DNA from 2 places in the Mesorhizobium sp. B2-8-9 genome. Region 2 is predicted to be linked to the other one. Evidence: predicted binding sites of a transcription regulator. Region 2 holds the regulator's gene; the other holds the start of a gene.
What was found. The regulator PhoB, encoded in region 2, activates phosphate uptake and scavenging genes when phosphate is short. The targets are predictions, from matches to a motif close to TGTCATNNANCTGTCAT.
Positions count from the first base shown of each region.

Region 1: a site for PhoB is predicted at 2,139-2,155, ahead of FJ423_RS11885 (alkaline phosphatase). Genes of this name have one in related genera too.

Region 1 is NZ_VFTQ01000007.1:236,937-240,484, forward strand. It holds gene FJ423_RS11880 (hypothetical protein) at 1-277, shown strand, start outside; gene FJ423_RS11885 (alkaline phosphatase) at 492-2,066, opposite strand; gene FJ423_RS11890 (MFS transporter) at 2,347-3,548, opposite strand, start outside.
Region 2 is NZ_VFTQ01000041.1:25,374-28,921, reverse strand. It holds gene FJ423_RS30540 (ROK family protein) at 1-1,070, shown strand, start outside; gene phoB (phosphate regulon transcriptional regulator PhoB) at 1,399-2,088, opposite strand; gene phoU (phosphate signaling complex protein PhoU) at 2,105-2,812, opposite strand; gene pstB (phosphate ABC transporter ATP-binding protein PstB) at 2,833-3,548, opposite strand, start outside.

The DNA of each region.
Region 1 (3,548 bases), on a different contig from region 2:
CGATCCTATGTCCAGATTGCGTCCGGTTTTCGCGTGGGCGGCGCTTGGAATGCTCGTCGCTGCCGGCGCAGCGCAGTCGGCGGCGACGCTTCGGCAAGCCGACCCGATCGCACCGCCCGACGCCAGGACCGCGCAGCAGATGTTCGCCGACGCCCCCGACGGCGTCGACCCGATCGTCACCGGCCCGGTCAGCGCCGCCTTCAAGCAACGCCAGAAGGATGCCAACTGCGACACCGCGGTCTGGCCCAACGTTCCCCGGGCTTGCTATCCGGACTGACGGTCTTTTGCGAGTTCAGTTCTGGACCACCTCACCGCGTTGACGTCACACGACGACGCGACTGCTGGGCCTAGGGTGTGTTGAGATTCAGGTCAGGCCGAGCCGAGAACGGTGGTTTCCGAGAATCGGAGCGGAGCGTACTTAAAGTACGTGAGCACCGGAAGCGCAGGTAACCATTGTTCACAGGCCGGCATCACCTGAATATCAACGCAGCCTAAGCCGACCGCACCGGATCGAGCGTAACCTTGTAAAGCTCGTTGTCGTCGCGATCCATCAGCCGTACGGTGAGCTGTTCCGTTGCGCCGGAAATGTCGACCAGACCGAAGAACTGCAGCCCGGCCGACGGCGGCAGGTTCTGGCCCTGTTCGGCGGTTGGCGCCTTGATGAACTTCAACTCCGGCCCGAAGGTCATGTCGAGATCGTTGGGGCCGAAGCTGCCGGCGTGGATCGGGCCGGAGACGAATTCCCAGAACGGATTGAAATCCTGGAACTGCGCCTTGTCGGGATTGTAGTAATGCGCCGCGGTGTAGTGGACGTCGGCGGTCAGCCACACCGTGTTGGTGATGCCGGCATTCTTGATGAAGCGCAGCACGTCGGCGAATTCGAGCTCGCGGCCTTTCGGCGCGCCATTGTCGCCGTTGGCGACCGCCTCGGCCCCGGCCTTCTTCGCCGCATCGTTCCAGACGACAAGGCCAAGCGGCATGTCGGCGGCGATGACCTTCCACGTTGCCTTGGAATTCGCCAGCTCGCGCTTCAGCCACTTGGACTGCTCCTCGCCGATCATGCGCGACTTCGGCGTCAGCGTCTCTTCCATGTCGGGGCCGTTCGGGCCGCGATAGGAACGCATGTCGAGGAAGAACACGTCGAGCAACGGCCCATGCGAGACCTTGCGGTAGACGCGGCCCGGCTCCGACGGCTCGTAGCGGATGGTCGTCATTTCATGGAAGGCGCGAGCCGCCCTGGCCGCCAGCACATGGATCGACTTTTCCTTGTAGCGGTCGTCGGCGGTCAGGTCCTTCGAATCCGACCAATTGTTGAGCACCTCGTGGTCGTCCCACTGGTAGAAGGTCGGGCAGATGGCCGACAGGCCAAGCACATGCTTGTCCATCATGTTGTACTTCCACTGGTCGCGGTATTCGTCCAGCGTCTCGGCGACCTTGCGCTTGCCGTCGATCATGACGACGTTCTTCCACTTGCCGCCACCGGGCAGGTCGACCTCGTCCTTCATGGCGCCGTCGGCATAGATGGTGTCGCCGGAATGCAGGAAGAAGTCCGGCGTGTGCTTGGCGATGCTCGAATAGGTCTTCATGCCGGTCTCGTCGATGCCCCAGCCCTGGCCGGCGGTGTCGCCGGACCAGGCGAAGCGCACGTCGCGCTTGGACGACGGCGCGGTACGGAAACGGCCGACGATCGGCTCGGACACGGCATTGATGTCGGAAAGATCGGCAGCAGTCATGCGGTAGAAGATGTCCTGGTCCGAGGCGAGATCGGTGAGCAGCCGCTTCACCGTGTAGTCGCTGGCCGGCGAGGTATCGAGCGCAGCCAGCCGCGTCGCATTGGCGAAGCTTTCGGTCGTCGATACTTCATACATCACACGGGCCGGACGATCGGTGCGGGTCCAGACCATGCCCGAGGTGGCGTCGACATCGCCGGACTGGACGCCATGCGTGAAGGCCGGACGCTGGCTGGCGCGGGAATAATAGGGCAGCGCCAGACCGGAGGCGCCGACAAGGCCGAAGGCGCTGGCCGAAGTGACGAAAGCGCGGCGGGTGAGCGAAAGCTTGTTCATGGCTGTCTCCGGGATGGCATTGAGCGGGACCGCCAAGCTCTCGCCTCAATGTTTCAGGCGCATATCGGAACCATGAAGTTTTGATAACAGTCGACATCTTCCTTCTCCCCTTGTGGGAGAAGGTGGATCGGCGCGATAGCGCCGAGACGGATGAGGGGTGTTCCAGCGGAGTGAGGCGTCGGTGTTCCAGCGGAGTGAGGCGTCGGTGTTCCCTGGAGCACCCCTCATCCGGCCGCTTCGCGGCCACCTTCTCCCACAAGGGGAGAAGGGAAAGTCGCGCCTAAGCCGCCTGCGGCTCCGGCCCGAAGGCCGGCCTGCTCGTGTTGATCAACAGCGAGATACAAGCCGCCGCGATACCGGTCATGCCGGCAATCAGGAAGGCCAGCTCGTAATTGCCCTGCAGCTCGCGCATCGTGCCGCCGAAGGCGGCAGCGGCGGCGGCGCCGACCTGGTGGCCGGCGACGATCCAGCCGAACACGATTGGTCCGCTGCGATCGCCGAACGCCTCGTTGGCGAGCCTGAGCGTCGGCGGCACGGTGGCGATCCAGTCGAGCCCGTAGAGCACGGCGAAGATGACCAGGCTGGTCGCCGAGAAGCCGGAATAGGGCAGGTAGATCAGCGACAGCCCACGCACCGCGTAATAGATGCCGAGCAGCTTGCGCGGATCGAAGCGGTCGGTGAGCCAGCCGGACAGCGTCGTGCCGATCAGGTCGAAAATGCCCATCATCGACAACAGCCCGGCTGCCTGCACCTCGCCAATGCCCATATCGCCGCAGAAGGCGATGAGATGCGTGCCGACGAGACCATTGGTGGTGAATCCGCAGACGAAGAAGGTGGCGAACAGGTACCAGAACACCCGTGTGCCCGCCGCGCGGCGCAGCGTGTTCAGCGTATGGGCCAGGAAGTTGCCCTGCGATGCAGGCGACACCGGCGGCACGTCATTCGCATCGGCGCCGTAACGAACCTGGCCGATCGAAGCGGGGCGCTCCGGCACCAGCAGCAAGACGAAGGGTATCAGCGCGGCGGTGGCCAGCGCCACGGCGATCGCCACCGGCTTCCAGCCGCCGCTCTGCGCCAGCGAGGCGATGAGCGGCAGGAAGACCAGCATGCCGGTGGCGCTTGAGGCCGACATCAGGCCCATCATCAGGCCGCGATTGGTCTTGAACCAGCGGTTGACGATAGTGGCGCCGAGCACGCTCGCCACCGCGCCCGAACCGATGCCGGAAAACACGCCCCAGGTGATGAAAAGATGCCATGGCTCAGTCATGAACAGGCTAAGCGCGGTCGATCCCGACATCACCAGCAGCGAGCCGAGCAGCGTGCGGCGCAGCCCAATACGTTCCATCAGCGCGGCGGCGAACGGTCCGGTCAAACCGTAGAGCAGGATGCCGACGCTGGCGGCCCAGGACGTTACGTCGCGATGCCAGCCGAAGCTTTCCTCCAGCGGCACCATCATCACCGAGGGCGCCGAACGGAGCCCGG
Region 2 (3,548 bases):
CCGAAAGCAAGGCCAGCGAGCCGACGGCGTTGAAACGCGGCCGGCCGCAGATCGGCCTGGCGCTGAACCCTGAAGCCGCCGCGGTGCTGACCGTGGTGTTGTCTCTGAACTTCCTGTCGGTCGCCGTGATCGACTATGCCGGCCAAGTTGTTGCCGAGGAGCAGCAGCGCCTGGACACGCTTGTTATGCCCCGCGACGAGCTGATCGGCGAATGCGTGGCGATCGTGCGGCGCCGGCTGCAGGATCCCGACCTCGACATTGGCAGCGTCGCCCGCATCGCCATGGGCATTCAGGGCATCACCGATTCGCATGCGCGCTCCATGCTGTGGTCGCCGATAACGCCGCTGACCGACATTCCTTTCGCCGACATCCTAGAGAAGGAGTTCGGCATCTCCGCCACCATGGAGAACGACTGCAACATGATGGCGGTGGCGCTGCAATGGCGCGACCCGGAGCGCTATCGCGACGACTTCATCGCCATCCTGTTGTCGCACGGCATCGGCATGGGTCTCGTGCTCAAGGGTGCGCTGTTCACCGGCACGCATTCCTCCGGCGGCGAGTTCGGCCACATGATTCACCGCCCGGGCGGGGCGCTTTGCCGCTGCGGCCGCCGCGGCTGCGTCGAGGCCTATGCCGGCAACTATGCGATCTGGCGCAGCGCCATGAAAATGAGCGAGGACGCCGAGCCGGTCGACGTCGGCGACGCTGACATGCGGGCCCTTGCCGCGAAGGCGCGCGAGAGGGACGGCCCCGAACGGGAGGCTTACCGCCGGGCCGGCGAAGCGCTTGGTTTCGGTCTCGGCAGCCTGTTCGCTCTCATCGACCCGGCGCCCGTCGCCATGGTCGGCGTCAGCGCGGCCGCCTTCGACCTGATCGAGCCGGCGCTGCGCGAGGCGATCGCCCAGACGGCCGGCGGCCAGCACTCCGAATCGATCTCCTTCGACACCGAGCCGAACGAACTGCCGCTGATCCGCGAAGGCTGCGCCATGCGTGCGCTGACCTTCGTCGACCAGGAGATTTTCGCACCCGGAGGCCAGGCGAGAGCGGGGACGGGAAAGAACGTGGCCTGAGGCAGCCTTGAAGAGGTCCGGGGACAGCAGCAGACGCTTGAAATTAGCGAAGGCCCCGCAGCTTCGTCATTCCAGGGCGGAGCAGGAGCGAAGCTCCGTCGCGGAGACCCTGGAATCCATGCCGCCACCTCCCGCGTCGAGCGCAGCGGCACAGAATTCTGGACTGTCGCAACGCATCGACATCACGGAATGGATCCTCGGGTCTGCGCTGCGTCGCTGCGCTCCTTGCTCCGCCCGTGGATGACGAAGCACAAGCGTCTCGACTAACCGCCAATGCACGCGATCCGACGCTGGAGACAGAATCCGTCAGCGCCTCGGCGCCTTAGCCCTAATCTTCCCTGATCGCGTAACCCGCCCCGCGGATGGTGCGGATGACGTCCGGCATGCGGCCGTTGTTGACTGCCTTGCGCAGGCGGCCGACATGGACGTCGACGGTGCGTTCGTCGATATAGATCGTCTCGCCCCAGACATTGTCGAGCAGCTGGCTGCGCGAGAACACCCGGCCGGGATGACGCATCATGAATTCCAGCAGCCGGAACTCGGTCGGGCCGAGCCTGATCTCGCTCTTCTTGCGGTAGACGCGGTGCGACTCGCGGTCGAGCACGATGTCGCCGACTTTGAGCACGCTGGACAGCACCTCCGGCTTGGCGCGGCGCAGCAGCGCCTTGACGCGCGCCATGAACTCCGGCGTCGAGAACGGCTTGACCAGATAGTCGTCGGCGCCGGTCGAGAGGCCGCGCACACGGTCGCTTTCTTCGCCCCGCGCGGTCAGCATGATGATCGGCAGCCGCTCGGTCTCGGGCCGCATCCTGAGGCGCCGGCAGAGCTCGATGCCGGAAACCGCCGGCACCATCCAGTCGAGCACGAGCAGGTCGGGAACGTTTTCCTGAAGGCGGATTTCGGCCTCGTCGCCGCGGGTCACCACTTCGACCTGGTAACCCTCGGATTCGAGATTGTAGCGGAGCAGCACCCCAAGCGGCTCCTCGTCCTCCACCACCATGATGCGTGGCGCGATCATTGGCAGGTACCCTTCGTCAGGCCGCCGGCGCCGACATTGTCGTCTCGTCCTGCTTGGGACGATTCGCGGGCAATTGCGTGCCGGTCAGCACATAATAGGCGTTCTCGGCAATGTTGGTCACATGGTCGCCGATGCGCTCGAGATTCTTGGCGCAGAACAGAAGATGCGTGCAAGCGGTGATGTTGCGCGGGTCTTCCATCATGTAGGTCAGGAGCTCCCGGAAGACGGATGTGTATTTGACGTCGATGCGCTCGTCGTCATTGCGAAGCTTGGCCAGCGCCGTGGCGTCGCCCACCGTATATTCCTGGATCACGGCCTGGACCTGGATCAGCACCAGCTGCGCCATGGAATCGATCGAATGCGTGAGGTCACGCGGCGCGGCGCTGACGCCGACCGAGCCGACGCGCTTGGCGATGTTCTTGGCGAGGTCGCCGATGCGTTCGAGGTCGCCCGCCATGCGGATCGAGCCGACCACGTTGCGCAGGTCGTCGGCCATCGGCTGGCGCTTGGCGATCAGCGTGATGGCGCGGTCGTCGAGCTCGCGCTGGCGCGCGTCCATGATGGCATCGTCGGAAACGACGCGCTGCGCCATGGCATTGTCGGTCTCGAGCAGGGCCTTGGTCGAAGCGCCGACCATGGAGGCGGCGAGATCGCCCATGTCGTTGATGAGCCGGCTGATCTGCCTCAGATCCTCGTCGAAGGAAGCGACGGTATGTTCGGCCATGATGATGTCCTCGTATGAGCTCAGCCGAAGCGGCCGGTGATGTAGTCCTGCGTGCGCTTTTCGCGGGGCGAGGTGAAGATCTTCTCGGTCCGGTCGAACTCCACCAGCTCGCCCAGATACATGAACGCCGTCTGCCGCGACACGCGCGCCGCCTGCTGCATGTTGTGGGTGACGATGACGATCGTGTAGTCGGCCTGCAGCTCGTCGATCAGTTCCTCGATCTTGGCGGTCGACAGCGGATCGAGCGCCGAGGCCGGCTCGTCGAGCAGGATGACCTCGGGCTTCACAGCAACGGTACGGGCGATGCACAGGCGCTGCTGCTGGCCGCCCGAGAGGCTGAGGCCGCTGGCGTTGAGCTTGTCCTTGACCTCGTTCCAGAGTGCTGCCCGCTTCAGCGCCTGCTCGACGCGGCTGTCCATCTCAGCCTTGCTGATCTTCTCATAGAGCCTGACGCCGAAAGCGATGTTCTCGTAGATCGACATCGGGAACGGCGTCGGCTTCTGGAACACCATGCCGATCTTGGTCCTGAGCAGGTTGAGGTCCTGCGAGCGGTCGAGGATGTTCTTGCCGTCGAGCAGCACCTGGCCCTCGGCGCTCTGCTTCGGATAGAGCTCGTAGATGCGGTTGAGCACGCGCAGCAGCGTCGACTTCCCGCAGCCCGACGGGCCGATGAAGGCGGTCACGCTGCGCTCGGGCAGGGACAGGTTGATGTCCTTCAGCGCCTTCGACTGGCCAT